Regions from separate parts of the Psychromonas sp. SR45-3 genome, predicted to be linked through region 2. Evidence: predicted binding sites of a transcription regulator. Region 2 holds the regulator's gene; each other region holds the start of a gene.
The links. Region 2 encodes sigma-54, which starts transcription at its own class of promoters, with help from an activator protein. Its sites were predicted from a motif close to GTTGGCACGNNNNTNGNNT; they were not measured.

Region 1 (7,489 bases), on a different contig from region 2:
ATACCTAATTGTTCCATGATTGAACCTTGATGCTGCTCTTCACAGTCAACAGTCAATGTTTCCATTGGCTCATGTAACTGACCATCAATCATTTTTTCAATAACTTCTGGACGAGATACTGCTAACTCAAAACCTTCACGACGCATGTTTTCAATTAAGATACCTAAATGTAGCTCACCACGACCAGATACTTTGAATTTATCAGGATCGGCAGTTTCTTCCACTTTTAATGCAACATTATGTACAAGCTCTTTATTCAAACGGTCAAGGATGTTACGCGATGTAACGAATTTACCTTCTTTACCACAGAATGGAGAGTTGTTTACTTGGAAAGTCATTGTTACCGTTGGTTCATCAACAGTTAATGGCGTCATCGCTTCAACATTATTTTGTGCACAGATAGTGTCAGAGATTTTAAGCTCGCCTAAACCACTAATTGCAATAATGTCGCCTGCTTCACCATATTCAATATCATGACGTTCTAGACCTAAGTAACCTAATACTTGACCTACCTTGCCTTTACGTTCTTTACCGTCAGCACCAACAATAGTTACTGCTTGGTTTACTTTAACGTGACCACGTGTAATACGACCAACACCGATAACACCCACATATGAGTTGTAATCAAGTTGTGAAATTTGCATTTGGAAATCGCCATCGCGATCTGCTTCTGGTGGAGCAACTGTATCAACGATAGTTTGGAATAAATCTTCCATGTTATCTTTTACAGTGTCCATGTCAGTACTTGCCCAACCGTTTAATGCAGATGCATAAACAACTTGGAAGTCTAATTGGTCATCAGTAGCGCCTAGGTTATCAAACAAATCAAATACTTGATCCATTACCCATTCAGGACGTGCACCAGGCTTATCGATTTTGTTAATAACAACGATTGGCTTTAAACCATGAGCAAATGCTTTTTGTGTTACGAAGCGAGTTTGTGGCATTGGACCATCAACCGCATCAACAATAAGACAAACACTGTCTACCATAGAGAGAATACGCTCAACTTCACCACCGAAATCGGCATGTCCTGGAGTATCTACGATATTGATATGGTAATCATTCCATACGATCGCTGTATTTTTTGCAAGGATAGTAATACCACGTTCTTTTTCAAGATCGTTAGAATCCATTACACGTTCTTCATTATCGCCACGTGAATCCAAAGTACCAGACTGCTCTAACAGTTTATCAACCAATGTTGTTTTACCATGGTCAACGTGAGCAATGATGGCTATATTTCTTAATTTATCTAACGACATGATGCGCCTCAAAAATAACTACTAATTAAAAATACCAATTAAATAAAAACAGAAGGTCCTGTTTTTATTTAATTGGTACAAAAAGATTTAGGCCATGAAAACACTTAAAGTGATATAGCCAAATGTGCGCACATTGTAAACATAATTTCAAAAATAGAAAGTTTTAAGTCGGTCACAGTTAGCTTAAATGCTGAAAAGTTTAAAAAATACGAACAACTGAGCGCTCAAACACAAAAGGCACCAAAAAAGAGCGGCTCAGCACCACATTGGTGCACCCGATCACATTGTACGGGCTGTGCTAGAAGAAAAAGCGAGGTATAATGGGCTTTGCCAAGTTGGCATAGTTTTAGCTACTTGTATCAGCATAAGTTTAGAAGTATAAATACTAGTTCAGAATTACGATAAATCGATTTTCATACATTTATGAATAACGATTTGTTTTTTAAACATTTCGATGTCAAATGAGGTTCTACAACATGTCTGCACAAACAATTCAAGACGTTCTAGCTCTTATTAAAGAGCAAGACGTAAAATTCGTTGATTTACGCTTTACTGATACACATGGTAAAGAGCAACACGTCTCTATTCCGCATCACCAAGTAAACGAAGACTTTTTCGAAGAAGGTAAAATGTTCGATGGTTCTTCAATCGCTGGCTGGAAAGGGATTCAAGATTCAGACATGGTATTAATGCCTGTACCTTCAACTGCTGTACTTGACCCATTTACTGACGATGCAACATTAAACTTACGTTGTGACGTACTAGAGCCAAAAACAATGTTAGGTTACGATCGTGACCCACGTTCTGTTGCTAAGCGTGCTGAAGCTTACATGCGTTCAACAGGTATCGCTGATACTATTTTATTTGGTCCAGAACCAGAATTCTTCCTATTTGACGACGTTAAATACGGTAATACAATGCAAGGCGCTTTTTTCTCGATTGATGCTAAAGAAGCAGCTTGGAATTCAGGTACTTCATATGAAGAAGGCAACACCGGTCACCGTCCAGGTGTTAAAGGTGGTTACTTCCCAGTAGCACCAGTAGATTCATCTCAAAACATCCGTTCTGCTATGTGTTTAATCATGGAAGAAATGGGTTTAGTTGTTGAAGCTCATCACCACGAAGTAGCAACAGCGGGTCAAAACGAAATCGCATGTCGTTTCAACACTATGGTTGAAAAAGCAGATGAAATCCAAATTTACAAGTACGTTGTACATAACGTTGCTCACGCATACGGCCAAACAGCTACATTTATGCCTAAACCAATTATTGGCGATAACGGTTCTGGTAACCACTGTCACCAATCTTTAGGTAAAGATGGTGTTAACTTGTTCTCTGGTGATCAATACGGCGGCCTTTCTGAAATGGCGCTTTATTACATCGGCGGTATTATCAAACATGCTAAAGCACTTAATGCATTCACTAATGCATCAACTAACTCTTACAAACGCTTAGTGCCACACTTTGAAGCGCCAGTAATGCTTGCATACTCTGCAGGTAACCGTTCTGCGTCTATTCGTATTCCAATTGTACCGACTGCACGTGCAGCGCGTATCGAAGTACGTTTCCCAGATCCAACAATGAATCCTTACTTAGGTTTCGCTGCAATGTTGATGGCTGGCCTTGACGGTATTAAAAACAAGATCCACCCTGGAGATTCTCTAGATAAAGATCTATACGACCTACCTAAAGAAGAAGCTGATGCAATCCCACAGGTTGCAGTATCTTTTGAAGAAGCACTTGCTGCACTAGATGCAGATCGTGACTTCCTTATTGAAGGTGGCGTATTCTCAAATGAAGCAATTGATGCATACATTGGATTGAAAACAGCTCAATGTGAAGCCGTTTCTCGCGCTACGCATCCAAAAGAGTTTGAATTATACTACAGCGTATAATAGAACTTTTATAAAGCATGGCATGGGTCAGTTCATGCTTTAAGTCAGAAAACCCGTCTTTGCGCGGGTTTTTTTGTCTATATTCTTTATATGAGCAACAAATAAGTTGTCCACGATATGAGGTTTTTGATGATTAAAGTTCCCATGCTCTTGTTGATCCCGTTGTTTGTCATGTCAGTATCATCATTACAGGCAGAAACAACGATTTATCATTGGGTTGATAAACATGGAAAAAGTCATTTCTCAGATACTGCAGCACCGGGTACAGAACAGATTATTGTCGAAAATAAAAATTTAATGCCGGTTAACACCAGCCAACCTAAAATAAAAAAATTATCAGAAGTTGATGACTTAAGTCTAGATAGAAAAAAAGCAATAAACTATCAAGCAGAAATTATTTCACCTCAAGATGATATGGCGATACGCAGTAACGATGGCGCATTAGATATTCACGTTAAAACAACACCTGAAAAAGAAAGTTCCCAACGTTTACAGTTATTTTTAGATGCAGAGCCCTTAGGCACACCTCAATTGTCGCCAACGATGCGAGCATTTAATGTTGACCGTGGTACGCATCAAATACAGGTTCATTTGTTGGATGAAACAGGTAAAACCTTAGCTAAAACGCAGATTGTGACGATTCACTTAAAACGCGCAGCACTTAAATAGAACTCAAAAATATGCAAAATGAACCCAGTAGCGATCTTATTTTTACCTTTCTTGAAGAAGCTAAAACCGCGTTTGTAGGATTAGATGCTTCATTAAAATTGATTTACGCCAACCCTGCGAGTGAACAATTATTGTCACAAAGCAAACAACGTTTATATGCACAAAGCCTGTATTCACTGGCTGAGCAATTCCATTTTAGCCCAGTTTCTATTGCCAACCTATTACATGAACAAGCCTCTTTTACTGAAAATGAAGTCACCTTATTCATTGATGGGCAGTCTTTATTAATTGATTTAAGTGCAAGTTACGTTAGCGTTAAATCAGATTGTTATATTATTTTGGAGATGCGTTGTATTGAGCAGCAAAAACGCATCAGTCAGGTGCATTATCAAGAGCATCAACAAAAAGCCGCGCAGGAGTTAGTCCGAGGTTTAGCCCACGAGATAAAAAACCCTTTAGGTGGTTTACGCGGAGCGGCACAACTGTTGGAAGCGGAATTACCAGATCCAGAATTAAAAGAGTTTACCCAAATAATTATTGAACAAGCTGATCGCTTAAGCGCCCTAGTAAACCGTTTATTAGGCCCACAAAAATTAGGCACAAAGGGTATCCATAATATTCATTCTGTTTTAGAAACAGTTAGAAAGTTGGTGTGTTTAGATTTACCTAAAAATATCACTATTCACATTGATTATGATCCCAGTATTCCCGATTTTGAGATGCAACCGGACCAATTACAACAAGCCTTTTTAAATATCATTCAAAATGCCGTACAAGCCTTACAAAATCAGCCCGAAGAACACCGTATTACAGTGCGTACGCGTGCCGCGAATCAAATTACGATTAATGGTTTACCACAGCGTTTAGCCACTGAAATAAAAATTATTGATACCGGCCCAGGCATACCAGAACACCTCAAAAGCACATTATTTTATCCGATGGTGACAGGCCGTAAGGATGGTACTGGTCTAGGGTTATCTATCGCACAGGAATTGATCAAACAACATCATGGACGTATTGAATTTAATAGTTGCAAGGGTAATACAGAGTTTTCTGTTTATTTACCAATTTAACTTCCATCTATGTATAAAAATAAGGAACTAAAATGGCCGCTTGGATTGTAGATGATGACCATGCCATTCGCTGGGTATTAGAACGCACATTAAAAGCTGAAAACATCGAGCATGCGAGTTTTCCTGATGCTGAGTGCCTATGGCAACAATTGCTCATTGAACAACCTGAAATAATCATTTCTGACGTACGTATGCCAGGGATTGACGGACTTGAGCTGATGCAAAAAATTCATCAACGCTACCCATTAATTCCGATCATTATTATGACTGCACATTCAGATTTAGATAGCGCAGTGAATGCTTATCAAAGTGGTGCCTTTGAATACTTACCTAAACCCTTTGATATCCATGAAGCAACTGCATTAATCAAACGCGCAATCAACCATAGTAAAGAATTAAAACAACAGAAAAAGCCTAATAATCAACCGATTTCAACCCCTGAAATTATTGGTGAAGCACCGGCCATGCAAGAGGTTTTCCGTGTCATCGGACGTTTATCTCGCTCCAGCATGAGTGTATTAATCAATGGTCAATCGGGTACAGGTAAAGAGTTAGTGGCTCAAGCCTTACATAAACACAGCCCGCGTAAAAACGAGACTTTTATTGCGCTGAATATGGCGGCCATCCCTAAAGAATTGATTGAAGCAGAGTTATTTGGCCATGAAAAAGGCGCGTTTACAGGTGCTGCAGCCAATCGACAAGGGCGATTTGAACAGGCAGACGGCGGTACGCTCTTTTTAGATGAAATTGGTGATATGCCTCTAGATGTTCAAACTCGTTTGCTACGTGTACTCGCTGATGGTCAGTTCTATCGTGTAGGTGGCCACCAAGCAATCAAAGTAGATGTTCGAATTATTGCAGCTACACATCAAAACTTAGAGAAAAAAGTGCAAAGCGGAGATTTCCGTGAAGATTTATTTCATCGTTTGAATGTAATACGCTTGCAACTTCCCGCACTAAGAGAGCGCCGCGAAGATATTCCACTACTCGCAAACCATTTTTTACATAGTATTGCCAATGAATTAACCGTTGAAAGCAAACAACTCACCAAAGCAACACTCAATTACCTGAGTGAACTACCTTGGCCTGGCAATGTGCGTCAATTAGAAAATATTTGTCGTTGGTTAACGGTAATGGCTAGTGGACAAGAGGTTCATATTAGTGATTTACCTCCTGAATTAGGCCATCAAGATATTCCTGAACAAGACGGTGAGCCAGTGATATGGCAAGAAAGCCTGAAAAAATGGACTGATACTCAATTAAGGAATGGTGAAACCAATATATTAGGGCAATTATTACCTGAGTTTGAAAAGATAATGCTACAAAGTGCACTAAAGCATACGCAAGGTAAAAAACATGAGGCAGCTAAACTACTCGGATGGGGCCGTAATACCTTAACGCGTAAATTAAAAGAGTTAAATTTAGCAGATTAACGACATAACCAAGGTTAACTGACTGCCACAGTGTTAAAAATTAACAAATTTGTGATCTCACCAACCTATCGCACCAATATGGTGCGATAGGTTGGTGAACTATTTAGCTATTCCACTTCAAACTTGTGCATAATCAGCTCTATCACCCAACCAACGTTCAATTAGTGGTCTAATATATTCAGGATGGGAGCGTATTAATAATAAAGCCAATTGTTGGACTTGCGGTATAAGTCCTTGATCTCTTAATAAGTCAGCAATTTTCATATCGGCGATCCCAGTTTGTTTTGTACCTAACACTTCGCCTGGTCCACGAATCGCCAAATCTTGCTCTGCAATATAAAAACCATCATTACTTTCTCGCAGTACATTTAAACGTTTTAAAGCCGTTTTTGATAAAGGATATTTATACAATAAAACACAATGGCTTGCGACTTCGCCACGGCCAACACGACCACGTAATTGGTGCAGCTGTGCTAATCCTAAACGCTCTGGATTTTCGATAATCATTAAGCTCGCATTAGGCACATCAACACCTACTTCAATCACAGTCGTTGCAACAAGTAGATCTAACTCTCCGGCTTTAAAAGCATCCATCACATATTGTTTTTCAAGCGCTTTCATTCGCCCGTGCACCAAGCCAATACGTAAATCAGTTAATGCTAACTGTAAATCATTAGCCGTATCTTCAGCGGCCTGACACTCTAAAACTTCTGACTCCTCAATTAATGTACAAACCCAATAGGCTTGACGCCCCTCTGTTTTACAAGCTTGGTAAACGCGTTGAATAACTTGATCACGGCGAGAATCTGCTAATGCCACCGTTTTAATCGCAGTTCTTCCCGGTGGTAACTCATCAATAACTGAAACACTTAAATCTGCATAAGCCGTCATCGCAAGCGTCCGCGGGATCGGCGTTGCAGTCATAGTCAGCTGATGCGGTACTAAACCATTATTCACACCTTTTTCTCGTAATGATAAACGTTGATGTACACCAAAACGATGTTGCTCATCAACAATCACTAGTGCTAAGTTATGAAAAACAACATTTTCAGAAAATAGCGCATGTGTCCCTACCACCATTTTTGACAATCCGAGGGTAATATTTTCCGTCTGGTCTCGCTTTTCCTTCACTTTCATTTTTCCGGACAACATAC
Region 2 (7,489 bases):
TTAACGGATAAATATAAATTGATACTTTCAGGTAAAGTATTGATTGAAAACTTAAGTAAAGATCAGATCGTACAAACAATGTCTACTGATGAAGCCACGGTGATGCTAGATAGCAAAATTATCACCACACCATTACAAGTCAATTGGACTGGACCACAAATGCGTCAGCAAGGAGTTGGTATGTGGGCATCGATGGAAACAGAAGAAATGACACTTAATTCGAATACAAAAGCGGTATATTTTAATGAATCTAAATAAATTAGCAGTTTCACTTATTTCTTTCACATTGTTCAGTGCAAGTGCACTTGCAATTGAGTCTGACTTTGATCAACCTATTCACGTTTCATCGGTAAAACAACATGCTAACATGAAAAGTAATACCATCATCTTTACCGATGAAGTATTGCTTACCCAAGGCTCAATTAAAATTACAGCCGATAAACTTACTGTTGTACGTGGTAAACAAGCTAACCATGAGACGATGATAGCTGAAGGTAATTTGGCTACTTTCTATCAAACTCAAGATGATGGTAAACCGTTAGATGCACAGGCAAAACATATTCTTTATGACGTCGCAAAAGGTACAATAACGTTAACCAAAAATGCGCAAATAAAACAATTAGATAGCCAGATTAATGGCGCTAAAATTGTCTACTTCCTAGAGTCTCAAGAGCTTAATGTCAGCACCGATAAAGCAAAGCAGGAACGTGTTAAGACGATTTTTTTACCCGCTCAATTTGAAAAAGATAAAACTAAAAAGTCATCTAATTCCTCTACACCAAAAACAATAAAAGAGGAAAAATAAAGATGGCTGAATTACGTGCGACAGGATTAGTAAAAAGCTATAAAGGCCGAACTGTTGTTAATGGTGTAGGGTTAACAGTTAAAACAGGTGAAATCGTCGGTTTATTAGGGCCTAACGGTGCAGGTAAGACCACCTCATTTTATATGGTTGTTGGCTTAGTTAAACAAGATCAAGGCTCTATTATCATTGATGATCAAGATATATCCAGTGATCCCATGCATATTCGAGCGCAAAAAGGTATTGGTTACTTACCACAGGAAGCTTCTATTTTTCGTCGCTTGACTGTGACAGAAAATATCATGGGTATTCTACAAACTCGTAAAGAATTAACGCAGGCACAGCGAGACGAAAAATTGAATACGCTACTCGAAGAGTTTCATATTACACATATTCGAGATAATAAAGGCATGAGTTTATCAGGTGGCGAGCGCCGCCGAGTTGAAATTGCGCGCGCCTTGGCGACTGAACCTAAATTTATTTTACTTGACGAACCCTTTGCTGGTGTCGACCCTATTTCGGTTATCGATATTAAGAATATCATCCAACAGTTGCGAGACCGTGGATTAGGTGTATTAATTACTGACCATAATGTCCGTGAAACCTTGGACGTGTGTGAGCACTCTTATATCGTAAGTCACGGAGAAATTATAGCTATTGGGACGCAAGACGAAATATTAGCAAACGATCATGTAAAACGCGTTTATCTAGGTGAAGAATTTAAACTTTAAGGTATAGTTATTTTTAATTGAGCAATAAGTTCTAGGAATATATGTTTTGATGAAACAAGGTTTACAATTGAAAATGGGTCAGCAATTAGCGATGACTCCTCAATTACAACAAGCAATAAAATTGTTGCAGCTTTCAACACTCGATCTACAACAAGAGATTCAAAACGCGCTAGATTCCAATCCTCTCTTAGAACAAGATGATCAAACGGGTTCAGAAGAAACAGTTAAAGAATCTGACAGTAGCCAACTTGATACTTCTGAGGCTATCTCACAACAAGAATTTTCCGATGATTTACCGGCAGAAAAAGAGTGGGAAGAGTCATACACATCGACACCTATCACAGGTACTAGCTCTAATGCTGTAGCTTATGACGGCGAAGATTCCGTTTATCAAGGTGAGTCCTCGACTTCATTACAGGATCACTTGTTATGGCAAATGCAACTCACTCCTTTTACTGAAACCGATCAAGTTATTGCCATGGCAATCATTGATTCAATTGATGAGTCTGGTTATTTAACAACAAGCTGTGAAAGCATTCTAGAAAGTTTAGAAGCTGATCTTGAAGGCTTAGAGTTAGATGAAGTTGAAGTAGTATTAAAACGTATTCAACATTTTGATCCGTTAGGCGTTGCCGCACGTTCAACTCAAGAATGCTTACAAATTCAACTACGCCAATTACCTGATAGCACTCCTTGGCGCGAAGAAGCTATTTTAATTCTTGAGCAATATATGGAGTTACTCGGTAATCGAGACTATCGAACATTAGCCAGAAAAAGCAAATTCAAAGAAAGCCAATTATCTGAAATAATGCGTTTAATTCAGAGCTTAGAACCAAGGCCTGGTAACAGTATTGAAACCAGTGAAACGCAATATATCGTACCTGATGTTTACGTTAAAAAAATAAACGGACAATGGCGTGTTTCATTAAATCAAGATTGCGACCCTAACTTATCTATAAACGAGCAATATGCTAGTCTATGTAAAGGTAATATCAGCAAAACTGACTCACAATTTATTAAAGGTCACTTGCAAGAAGCGAAATGGTTTATTAAAAGCTTAGAAAGTCGTAATGAAACTTTATTAAAAGTATCTAACTGTATTGTTCAACAGCAACAAGCCTTTTTCGAATATGGCGATGAATCCATGAAACCGATGGTATTAAATGATGTTGCCTTTGAAGTAGAAATGCATGAATCGACCATATCCCGAGTGACAACACAAAAATTTATGCATACTCCACGTGGTATTTATGAATTAAAATTTTTCTTTTCAAGTCATGTTGCAACGGATGGCGGCGGTGAATGCTCATCAACAGCGATTCGTGCATTAATTAAAAAATTAGTCGCGGCAGAGCCGACAAATAAACCCTTAAGTGATAATAAGATAACACAATTATTAGAAGAAAAAGGTATTCAGGTTGCACGACGCACTATTGCAAAATATCGTGAATCTTTAGGTATTCCGCCTTCTAACCAACGTAAACAATTACTTTAAATAGTGAGCAGTGCAAATAAAAATGAGATTAACTATAGTCATTTAATACTAACCTGCTAAACTCGCGCGTTCGTTGAATACAGTTAAATATATTATGAAAATATCTACTTTATTAAATAAAGATTCCGTCTTCTGCCAAACGGTATGCACCAGTAAAAAAGGTGCATTAGAAAAAATCAGTATTATTGCTGCAGAGCAGTTAAATTTAGATGCACAGGAATTATTCGAAAGTTTAATTGCCCGCGAAAAAATCGGTTCTACAGGTGTAGGCTCTGGCATTGCGCTTCCTCATGTTAAAATATCTAGCGACTCCCCTGCGACAGCGGTATTTTTGCAATGCGAATCAGGTATCGATTATGATTCATATGACGGTAACAAAGTAGATATATTATTTGCTATATTTGTTCCTGAGGATCTGTGTAAAGAATACCTTGCTGCGTTGTCAGAAATAAGCCAAAAACTGTTAGATAAGCAATTTCTGCGTCAATTACGCAGCGCAAAGACGAATGAAAAGCTATTTGAGTTATTAACCCTATAAAATTTAGGAGCGCATATGAAGTTAATTGTTATTAGTGGTCGATCAGGCTCAGGAAAAACAATTGCCCTCCATGTCCTAGAAGATTTAGGCTACAACTGCATTGACGGGGTCCCATATCAATTATTAGAACAATTGGTTGATACGGTAGATCCTAAAGATAACAAAGTAGCAGTCAGTTTAGACATCCGCAACATGCCCTCTGACGTTGATGCGATAAAAAAGCTGATTGAATCACTGCAACAAAAAGTCGAATTAGAAATTATCTATATCGACGCATTAACCAGTGAGTTAATTAGACGTTATAGCGAAACTCGACGTTTACACCCGCTGTCCAAACAAAAGTTATCACTATCTCAGGCCTTAGAATTAGAAAACGAAATGCTTGCTCCTTTGAAAGCATTGGCTGCTTTTTCAATTGATACCACCTCGCTCTCCGTTCACAACTTAAACGAACACCTTAAGATTTACTTGCAAGGGTCTAGTAAAAGCAATGTATTAGTTATTTTTCAATCTTTTGGATTTAAACACTTACATCCCGAAGATGCTGATTATATTTTTGATGTACGTTTTCTGCCAAATCCTTACTGGGAAAAGAATTTAAAACAATATTCTGGCAAGGATAAGCTGATCCAAGATTATTTGAATACATTTCCTTTAGTCAAAGAAACAATCACTAATATCGAAAATCTGTTCCTTACTTGGTTACCGCATTTAGAACAAAACAATAGAAACTATGTCACGATTGCTATCGGTTGTACCGGTGGTAGACATCGCTCAGTTTATGTTACAGAACAAATAGCAGCACGTTTCAAACACAAATACCAAGTACAAATTGAACACAAATGTTTAAAGGAGTAATTCCTGTTGGATATCATTAAGCAAACAATTACAATACAAAATAAACTAGGGCTACACACTCGAGCAACCATCAAATTAGTTGAACTCGTCAATGCTTTTGATGCGCAAATTATCATCACTCATAATGGTAAACAAGCGGATGCAGGCAGTGTTTTAGGGTTATTAGTATTAGAAACGTGTTTTGGTCAAGAAATTAAAATTGAAGCCAAAGGCCCAGAAGCAAAACAAGCGATGCAAGCCGTCACAGAACTCATAGAAAATAAGTTCTTAGAAGAAGAATAATAAAAAGGAGCTCGTATGCTGGAAAACACTAAGGTTGATAATACCCAGCTACGACTTCAAGAAGTTAATAAAGCACTCGATAGTGGAATGTTTGTCCGAGCACGCAGTATTTTGGACAAAATGCCAGCCTGTGATGTTGCCTTTCTATTAGAATCTTCTCCTCCAGCTAACCGTAAAGTATTATGGAATTTAACTGACCATGATCAACACGGGGAAATCCTCGAAGAATTAAACGAAGATGCAAAAGATGGCATCATTAATTTAATGGGCACTGATAATTTAGTCGCAGCGACTGAAGGCATGGAAACCGACGGTTTGGCCTATGTCCTTCGTGGTATTCCCGATACAGTTTATCGTGCTGTATTAGAACAAATGGATGCACAAGATAGACAACGCGTCGAATTAGCTCTCGCCTTTCCAGAAGATACCGCCGGTTCAATGATGAATACCGATACGGTAACCGTTCGCCCCGATGTCACTATCGAAGTAGTTTTGCGCTATTTACGTTTAAAAGGTTCATTGCCCGATACTACCGATGCTTTATACGTTGTTGATACTGATAACAAACTGCTTGGCGATGTTTCCTTATCTACTTTATTAACTGTAGAGCCTACCTCTATTATTAGTGAAGTGATGAATCATGACACTGAACCACTACAAGTCTTAATGGAAGAAAATGAAATAGCAAAGCTATTTGAACGACATGATTGGATTTCTGCCCCTGTTATCGACAAGAATAAACAACTGCTAGGACGTATTACCATCGATGATGTCGTTGATATTATACGTGAAAATGCGGAGCACTCAATGATGGGTATGGCGGGTATGGATGATGACGAAGATACCTTTGCTCCCATTTTACCAAGTGCTAAGCGTCGTACGGTATGGTTATCAGTTAACTTAATTGCCGCTTTTATTGCCGCTTCTGTTTCCAATATGTTTGAAGCCACTTTAGAGCAAGTAGCAACGCTTGCTGTATTAATGACCATTGTTCCTAGCATGGGCGGTATTGCGGGTAATCAAACATTAGCCTTAGTTATTCGTGGTATCGCTGTTGGACATATTAGTAGCAGTAATACGCGTTGGTTAATTGGTAAAGAGGCCGCCATAGGGCTATTAAATGGTATGATCTGGGCGGTATTAGTAGCTACTGCAGTTGTTCTCTGGAAAGGAGATATGCAAGTCGGTTATATTATTGCTGGCGCGATGTTCATCAATCTGTCAATTGCAGGTGTTGCGGGCGTATGTATCCCGCTATTGATGCATAAATATAAAATAGATCCTGCATTAGCGGGTGGGATGGCATTAACAACCGTAACTGATGTCATTGGTCTATTCTCATTCTTAGGTATGGCTACATTAGTATTACGACACTGATCCTGTTTTTATATAACCGATACACCTTCAAAATATACATTTCAGCTCAGATAAACAACCATTTACTTTTTCAATTAAAGCAAGTTGATATTAAAATAAGCGGTTGTCTATTTGTGATCATTTTTAGCAATCTCAGGCTCAGATAAAATCTAACCAAGACTCCACTAAATTCAAAAAATCCTCCAATCCACATTCAGCTTGGATTTCTTGATCATAAAAACTCAAATCGTTTGCATCCTCTAAATCAGACTCTGAATGATGTAAGCTATGATTGATAATACTTGCCTCTTCTGCATTTAAGTATAAACAAAATTCACTACCTATTAATTTATACTCTGTTATTTCACGTTGCTGCAATTGTTCAATCACAGTTATTAATGCTTCTACCCAGCCTTTTTTTTGACCTTCTTGCTCTAACCATGTTCCAAATGCTTCATGACCCATAGACAGTTTCACTGTCGCTTTATCACTGAAATAGTCTTTTTTGAAGTCAAATTCCATTACGTTAATCTCTTTTCATTTATTTAATAGCAGAAGTATAAACAGTTTTAGAATAGCTGCATGGAAATTTATGTGAAACCATGAATTAATAGTTTTGATGAGTAATAGTGCGAAGTGCAGTAGTTAATGAGTGTCAATGATATTTTAGGCAAAAAAAACCTCTGCTGATGCAAAGGCTTTGTTTTATCTACACGTTAGTTAACTACTAAAAGTTAACGACTAAGAATTAACTGCTACTTTTAGTTGAGCAGTCGCAACAACATTAGTTGGTATTAGTTCATAAGCTGCTTGTGGTTTTAATAACACATTAGATTTACTTGCTACCATTAGCATTTGCTTCAAACGGTTCGATTCAAATGGTTTTAATAATAAACCTTGAACGTCCAATAGGCTATTTAAGCCTAATAACTCACGCTGTACATCATGATGAGAGTTTAGAATACTAATATCAGCAGATGCAGATGTTTTACCAGTACGAATTGACTTAATTAACTCGATACCAGAGCAATCCGCTAATAATGCATCAACAATGATTAAATCGAAATCCTGTAGCGCAATTGAACGTTCAGCTTCTACACTAGTAGCAACACCTTCAACATAAGAAACATTTAATGCTTCAAGTTGTTCAATTAGTTGAATACGACCTTCCGCTTCACCTTCAACGACTAATACTTTCATATTCGTAATAGCATTTGCAGTTAAATCGCCTTGAGCCATTGGAGATACTGTACTTTCAGAAACAGCTAACCCTTCCATTCGTGCAATGTAGCCACGCTTAGGAATAGTAGAAATATTTAAACCATGAAGACTTAAAGTACCTACACTTTTGCGTAGTTGAGAAATATGTTGATTGATAGTATGGTCTGTCACTAGACGTCCCCATACATGTTGAGCTAGATCTTCGC
Region 3 (7,489 bases), on a different contig from region 2:
GCTTCCCTGTGGGGTTAACTATCTGGTGGTTATTACGTCCTCAATATGGCGTCGTATTACCTTTTGTGGTGTTAATTAGCATGGCTGTTGCGACTTTACTTGGTGCTTCTTATGCTGAACTATCAATGGCACAACTGGATGGTCAATATTTAGCATGGTTCCAAGCTTTCGTAATGGGCTCTATCATGCACGTTGTACTGCATCGCCCTTATTTGCAGCACCATAAAAAACATCAAACTGGTGAAGTAAAAGAACATAAGTATGCTGCTGGTATTGGTAGTTTTCTTGGGTTAGTTGTACTGGGGTTTGTTCTCTTACCCCATTGGTTAGGTTATATTCAGCATAATCATGACCACGGTATTGAAGCAACATCAATAACCGAATTACCTGCCGATCACAACCATTCAGGTGTTGAGCACGATACACATCAAGAGCAACACTCGGCTGATGAGCATGAAGATCATAACCATGAGCATTCAACCGATGAACATGAAGAACATGAAGAACATGAGCACTTAGCTGTCGAGCATGAAGATCATAACCATGAGCATTCAGCCGATGAACATGAAGAACATGAGCACTTAGCTGTCGAGCACGATCATTTAACAGATCAACATACGAGTGATCAGCATTTAGCCGTTGAACACGAAGATCATAACCACGAGTACTCGACGGTTGCACACGAAGAACATGATGAAGAGAGTGAAACGCTACATCAACAGCACAATACCGCACTGACTTTAGTTAACTTTACTAAATTAGCTTTATATAGTGCTCCAATGTTGCTATTGGCTTATCTTCTAAGCGGGTTAATGCATTACTTTAAGCCAACCTTAAACGTATTACCAACACAAGATAATAAAGCGTACTTTAGAGATGCCATCAAAGGTGTTGTATATGGCTTGCCACTTCCTGTTTGTTCTCCTGCTGCGAGTAAAATGCATCAACAACTGTTGGGGTTAGGTGCAAACCAAACCTTCGCTACTGCCTTCTTAATTGCAACACCAATTATTGGGTTTGATGCTATTTTAATTTCTATTCCTCTGTTAGGCGAGCAGCTGGTTCTTTTACGCATTGTTTTTGCGGTGGTATTTGCAACGTTAATTGCATGGTTACTAGGGCGACACTTCAAAAATCCAATTTCAGCCGTGGTTGCACAAAGTTGCCAGGGTGGCAAACCTACTTCTCGCTTTATTACCGCGATTAAACAGGGTTACCAGCACCAATTAGATCATACAGCGCCGTGGGTTATATTTGGTTGGGCGCTTGCTGCCACCTTGTCTGCGACGCCTGCGTGGGCATTCTTTGAGCAAGCTTTATGGTTACAAGTACTAGTGATGGTTTTGATTGCTTTCCCTTTTGCATTGTGTGCAACAGGTATGACACCCATTATTGCAGTGATGCTAATGGCTGGTTTATCCCCAGGTGCTGCCGTGGCTTGTTTGTTAATTGGGCCAAGTATTAGCCTAGATTTATTAAAGCAATTAAGATTTCAACAGGGATACTTTGCAGCCTTTGCTTTTGCGATGGTGATGTTAGTCGGAGCCTTCTTGATAGGGTTATCATTAAATCAATATATTAATGCTTTTCCATTGCCATGGTTAGGAGAATTAGACTCTGACTTTGCTTGGTGGAATATCGTGAGTTTAGCCATTATCTTGGTGTTATATTTTGCTTCATTATTACGTCGAGGTGCACGTGCTTTTATTGCGGAGTTATTACCTAAAAGTTTATTAGCGCATCGCCATCATCATGATCACGGCCATCATCATTAGTCTTGATGATATAAACCTCTCTCAACAGTTTAAGAGAGGTTTTTTATTAGGCGAATCTATTCTCTAAATACTGGATAATATCTGAAGATTCATACATCCAAGTGACTTTGTTACCTTCTTCAATACGTAAACAAGGCACCTTAACTTTTCCGCCTTGTTCTGCTAATTGTTGTTGGTTATCAGCTTGTTTTGCATCAACGAGTTGAATATTGAGTGCATTACGGCGCATTGCTCGACGTACTTTGACGCAAAAAGGACAAGCTTGAAACTGATATAATTGTAAGCTTTGTGTTTCTTGGTCAACTTTTTGTTGTTGATCTTCTGTACGTTGACGTTTTTTGGGTGCAAAAATGAAATTCAACGTTAAAATTAAACGGCCTAATAGCCAGCGAATTATTTTCATTTACTTCTCTTTGTTATTAAATTAATAAGGCAAAATTGTAACCGATCCGTAAGCGACAGAAAAGAAATGATAAAGCAACGTATGATCAACTAAGGAAAAAAGATGCAGATTCCTCCTTCTCCATGTATTAGTAATTGCTGTTTAAATGATCAAGATATTTGTATGGGATGTTTCCGTAGTCTGGATGAAATTAAAGAGTGGTCGCAAGCATCCAGTCCGCGTAAAGAGACGATTATTATTAGCACTAAACAACGTCGTGAGCAGTTACAAGCTTCAGTATTACGTTAATATTTTATGCCCTATAGAATCAGGTAAGTGTATTAATAAGGAAATAAAAGTGAGTAATGAAAATAGCATTATTAGTATATTAGGTAGCGGTTGGTTAGGTTTACCGCTCGCAAAAAGCTTACAGCAAGATGGAAAAAACATTCGCGTATCCACTCGGTCACAGGCTAAAGCCAAACAATTAAGAGAGCAAAACTTAAAGTCATATGTTGTTGATATTGAGAATGAACTAACGGATGTTTTACCTTTTTTACAAGCTGAAACACTGATTATCAATATCACCAGTAAACAATTCACTGCTTATCAGACTCTCGTTGCTGAAATAGAAAAAAGCCCTATCAAACATGTGTTGTTTGTTAGCTCAACTTCCGTGTATGCAAATGATCAGGGGTGGTGTAAAGAGAGTGATACGTTAACGCATGAAACAAACTTACGGCTTATTGAAAAACTGTTTACAGATAACCCTGCTTTTGATTGTACGGTGATTCGTTTTGCCGGGTTAATTGGCCCCAAGCGTCATCCGGGACGTTTTTTTGCAAACGGTAAAAGCATTAAAGATGGACATGCTAAGGTCAACCTTATTCATCAGCTAGATTGTATTAAACTGATGAAAACGGTAATAAAGCAAGGTGCTTGGGGTGAGACTTTTAATGGTTGTGCAGATAACCATCCTAGCAAAAGTGACTATTATTCTACAATGGCAAAGTCATTGGGTTACCCTGAACCAAATTGTCAGTTTTCTGATAACGCGGTTAGTAAAATTGTATGTAATGAAAAAGTTAAAGCACAGTTAAACTATCAATTTATCTTTCCAGATATCTATAAAGTCATCTGCTAGCTTCCTATTATTAATAACCTTAGCCATGGCATGATCATGGCTAATTGTTTAATTCCCTCCTCATTCACTATAAAAATACGACAAAAGCCACAATAACCTTAAAATAATAATGGTTTTTGTTGATTTTTTTAAAAAAACTACTTTTAAATTTTCATTTTTAACACTTATGCAACTTCTCTTGATATCTATCAAGTTCCATTTATGAAGTTAGGTTATCTTTCACTGGAATTTAGTTTTAGCTGGTGAATGAGGAAATTATGAGTAAACAAAAATTAGTAATTATTGGTAACGGGATGGTTGGCCACCGTTTTATTGAAGATTTTGTTGAAAAGGCTGATCTTGAAAAATTTTCCATTACAGCTTTTTGTGAAGAACCACGCGTTGCCTATGATCGCGTGCATTTATCTTCTTACTTTTCTCATCATACAGCCGAAGAACTTTCTTTAGTGAAAGAAGGTTTCTACGAAAAACATAATATTGAAGTTTTAATTGGTGAACGAGCTTTAACCATTGATCGTCAGAAAAAAATAGTTCTTTCTCAAACTGGGCGTGAAGTTGCTTACGATAAATTAGTAATGGCAACGGGCTCTTACCCTTGGGTACCTACGATTAAAGGTAATGAAAGCCAAGATTGTTTTGTTTATCGTACCATTGAAGATCTAAATGCAATTGAAGCAACTGCAAAACGCAGTAAAAGCGGTGTTGTTGTCGGTGGTGGTTTATTAGGTTTAGAAGCTGCAGGTGCATTAAAAGCACTTGGCGTAGAAACGCATGTTATCGAATTTGCACCTGTATTGATGGCTGAGCAACTCGATCAACAAGGCGGACAGATGTTACGCCAAAAAATTGAAAGTATTGGCGTTAATGTTCATACGGGCAAAAATACGCAGGAGATTATAGCATCGGGTGAAACGGCGCGTAACACGCTAAAATTTGCCGATGGCACTTCATTAGAAGTTGATTTTATAGTTTTCTCAACGGGTATTCGTCCACAGGATAGGCTTTCTAGACAATGTGGTTTTGAAATTGGACCGCGCGGCGGGATAGCTATCAATAACCAGTGTATGACTTCTGATCCGGATGTTTATGCTATTGGTGAATGTGCTTCTTGGAATGACAAGTTCTTTGGCTTAGTAGCGCCAGGTTACAACATGGCAAAAGTGGCTGTTGATAATATCCTTGGCCGCGAAAATGAATTCGAAGGCGCTGATATGAGCGCTAAACTAAAATTACTAGGTGTAGATGTAGGTAGTATTGGTGACGCAAATGGACGTACTCCGAACTGTAAAAGCTATGTTTACGTTGATGAAAACGCATCAGTTTATAAACGTATTATTGTTTCTGAAGATGGTAAATCATTATTAGGTGCAGTACTGGTTGGTGATACAGAAAGTTATAGCGATTTACTGCAATACAAACTTAATGGGATTGAGCTACCGAAGCACCCAGACACGTTGATCCTACCTGCTCATGCTGGTGGTGAAAAAGTATCATTGGGTGTTGATTCATTACCTGATACAGCACAAATTTGTTCATGTTTTGATGTTAAGAAAAGTGATATTGCTGATGCAGTTGCAGCGGGTCACCACACGCTTGATGCAATAAAAATGGAAACCAGTGCAGGTACAGGTTGTGGTGGCTGTATTCCTTTAGTAACTCAACTATTAAACTCTGAATTGTCGAAACTCGGTGTGGAAGTTAATGATTATATTTGTGAGCATTTTGCTTATTCTCGTCAAGAGTTATTCCATCTGATACGCGTTGAAGGCATTAAAACCTTCTCTGAGTTATTAGCAAAATACGGTAGCGGTTACGGCTGTGAAGTCTGTAAACCAACGGTAGGATCTATTCTTGCGTCTTGTTGGAGTGAGTACATTCTTTCTAGCGATAATAATGGTCTGCATGATACCCATGATATTTTCCTCGGTAATATGCAAAAAGATGGTACGTACTCGGTTATCCCACGTATGCCCGGCGGTGAAGTGACGCCTAAAGCTTTGTCTGCTTTGGCAAGTGTGGCGGATCAGTATGAGCTTTATACTAAAGTAACAGGCGCACAACGTATCGCTTTATTCGGTGCGCATAAAGGTGATTTACCTGATATTTGGTCGCAATTAATCGCAGCTGGTTTTGAAACGGGTCAAGCCTATGCCAAAGCACTGCGTATGGTGAAAAGCTGTGTAGGTAATACTTGGTGTCGTTTTGGTGTGCAGGACAGTATTGGCCTCGGTGTTGAACTGGAAAACCGTTATAAAGGGTTACGTACGCCACATAAAATGAAATTTGGTGTTTCAGGTTGTACGCGAGAGTGTTCAGAAGCACAGGGTAAAGATGTTGGTTTTATCGCAACCGATAGTGGTTGGAACATGTACGTGTGTGGTAATGGTGGTATGAAGCCGCGCCACGGAGATCTATTCGCCACTGATCTTGATAAAGAAACAATGCTTAAATACCTAGACCGTTTTGTCATGTTCTATGTGCGTACTGCAGATAAAGCGACACGTACTTCAGTTTGGTTAGAGAACCTAGATGGCGGTATAGATTATCTGAAAAAAGTGATTATCGACAATAAACTAGGTATTAATGATCAACTTGAAATGGATATGGCTGCAGCAATTGGTCGCTATAAGTGTGAGTGGACAGAAACACTCTCTGATGATAATCAATTAAAACGTTTTGCGCATTTTATTAACAGCGATTTACACGATGAAAATGTTGTATTTACGCCGATACGCGATCAAAAACGTCCTGCATTCATTGAAGAAAAAGCCCCAACATACAAAATCAATTTGGAGGAAGTGTAATGAGTAAATGGATCCCAGTTTGTGCGTTTAACAACATCTATATAGGAACCGGTGTTTGTGCACTAATTGAAGGTAAGCAAATTGCCATATTTCGTCCAAGCGAAAAAGAACAGGTCTTTGCCATTGATAATATGGACCCATTTTCTCGTTCAAATGTATTGTCTCGCGGCATTATTTGCGAACACAAAGAGCAGTTGTGGGTTGCTTCGCCACTTAAAAAACAACGTTTTAACTTAATCGATGGTTCATGTTTAGAAAGTGATCAAGTATCAGTGGCGACTTATAAAACACGAGTCAAAGAAGGCAACATCGAGGTTCAGTTATAAAAAGCTCAACTGTAAAGATTAAATAGCTCAAATGCTTCTTACTTATGGACGTGATGATCGTGATTCATGAGGTAAGTAGGAAGCCTTTTACTATTCAATTTTAACTTTAAACTTTAACCAATAGGGACAATATTATGTCTTACATTAAACCTACTGACTTCGTAAAAACCATGATCGATGCTGGCGAAGCTAAAACAAAAACGAGTACTGGCGATCTGCTTTTACGTGGCACCATGGCAGGCATTATTTTGTCACTTGCCGTTGTTGTTGCTATCACAGCTATTGTACAAACAGGCGTTGGCCTTGTTGGTGCACTTGTCTTTCCAGTTGGCTTTTGTATTTTAAGCCTGATGGGTTTTGACTTAGTAACAGGTGCTTTTGGTTTAGCGCCGTTGGCTAAATTTGATAACCGTCCAGGTGTTTCATGGGCGAGTATTTTTCGTTGTTGGGGACTGATTGGATTAGGTAATTTAATTGGTTCATTAATCGTGGCTTACTTGATTGCGATTTCATTAACTATGAATTTTTCAATTGACCCTAATGCTGTGGCACAGAAATTTATCGCAGTCTCAACAGCACGTACCGTTGGTTTTGAAAACCTAGGCATGGATGGCTGGATAACTTGTTTTGTACGCGCTATTTTTTGTAACCTGATGGTCTGTTTAGGTGTTATTGGTGGTATGACATCACGCTCTGTTGCAGGTAAAGTGGCCGCTATGTGGTTACCTATCTTTATCTTCTTCGCGTTAGTATTTGAACATACAGTGGTAAACATGTTCCTTTTCCCTCTCGGTATGATTTTAGGTGCTGATTTTGGTATTGCAACATGGTTAAACTTTAACTTGATCCCTACCATTTTGGGTAACATTGTAGGTGGAGTAGTATTTGCAACCATCCCACTTTATTTAACACATAGAAAAAATACAGCACCAGTAAATGTTGCATCTGAAGTGAAGGCAACAAATGAAGCTTTTTCAGAAGAAGTATTAAACGCAAAATAAAAATTAATTTTTATTTTGGAATAAATAGCCTAGTGTTAACACGCTGGGCTTTTTTAT

Region 1: a site for sigma-54 is predicted at 1,600-1,618, ahead of glnA (glutamate--ammonia ligase). Genes of this name have one in related genera too.
Region 3: a site for sigma-54 is predicted at 3,326-3,344, ahead of nirB (nitrite reductase large subunit NirB). Genes of this name have one in related genera too.

The regions. Positions count from the first base shown of each region.
Region 1 covers NZ_JACJDP010000001.1:301,174-308,662, forward strand. The annotation lists gene typA (translational GTPase TypA) at 1-1,265, opposite strand, end outside; gene glnA (glutamate--ammonia ligase) at 1,742-3,160, shown strand; gene H5084_RS01285 (DUF4124 domain-containing protein) at 3,290-3,829, shown strand; gene glnL (nitrogen regulation protein NR(II)) at 3,841-4,902, shown strand; gene glnG (nitrogen regulation protein NR(I)) at 4,935-6,335, shown strand; gene recG (ATP-dependent DNA helicase RecG) at 6,453-7,489, opposite strand, start outside.
Region 2 covers NZ_JACJDP010000002.1:105,536-113,024, forward strand. The annotation lists gene lptC (LPS export ABC transporter periplasmic protein LptC) at 1-258, shown strand, start outside; gene lptA (lipopolysaccharide transport periplasmic protein LptA) at 245-805, shown strand; gene lptB (LPS export ABC transporter ATP-binding protein) at 808-1,533, shown strand; gene H5084_RS01835 (RNA polymerase factor sigma-54) at 1,583-3,028, shown strand; gene H5084_RS01840 (PTS sugar transporter subunit IIA) at 3,123-3,566, shown strand; gene rapZ (RNase adapter RapZ) at 3,582-4,424, shown strand; gene H5084_RS01850 (HPr family phosphocarrier protein) at 4,431-4,706, shown strand; gene mgtE (magnesium transporter) at 4,722-6,083, shown strand; gene H5084_RS01860 (YacL family protein) at 6,222-6,584, opposite strand; gene H5084_RS01865 (winged helix-turn-helix domain-containing protein) at 6,804-7,489, opposite strand, start outside.
Region 3 covers NZ_JACJDP010000017.1:5,906-13,394, forward strand. The annotation lists gene H5084_RS10645 (permease) at 1-1,775, shown strand, start outside; gene H5084_RS10650 (glutathione S-transferase N-terminal domain-containing protein) at 1,822-2,178, opposite strand; gene H5084_RS10655 (DUF1289 domain-containing protein) at 2,281-2,466, shown strand; gene H5084_RS10660 (NAD(P)H-binding protein) at 2,516-3,301, shown strand; gene nirB (nitrite reductase large subunit NirB) at 3,559-6,105, shown strand; gene nirD (nitrite reductase small subunit NirD) at 6,105-6,431, shown strand; gene H5084_RS10675 (formate/nitrite transporter family protein) at 6,566-7,432, shown strand.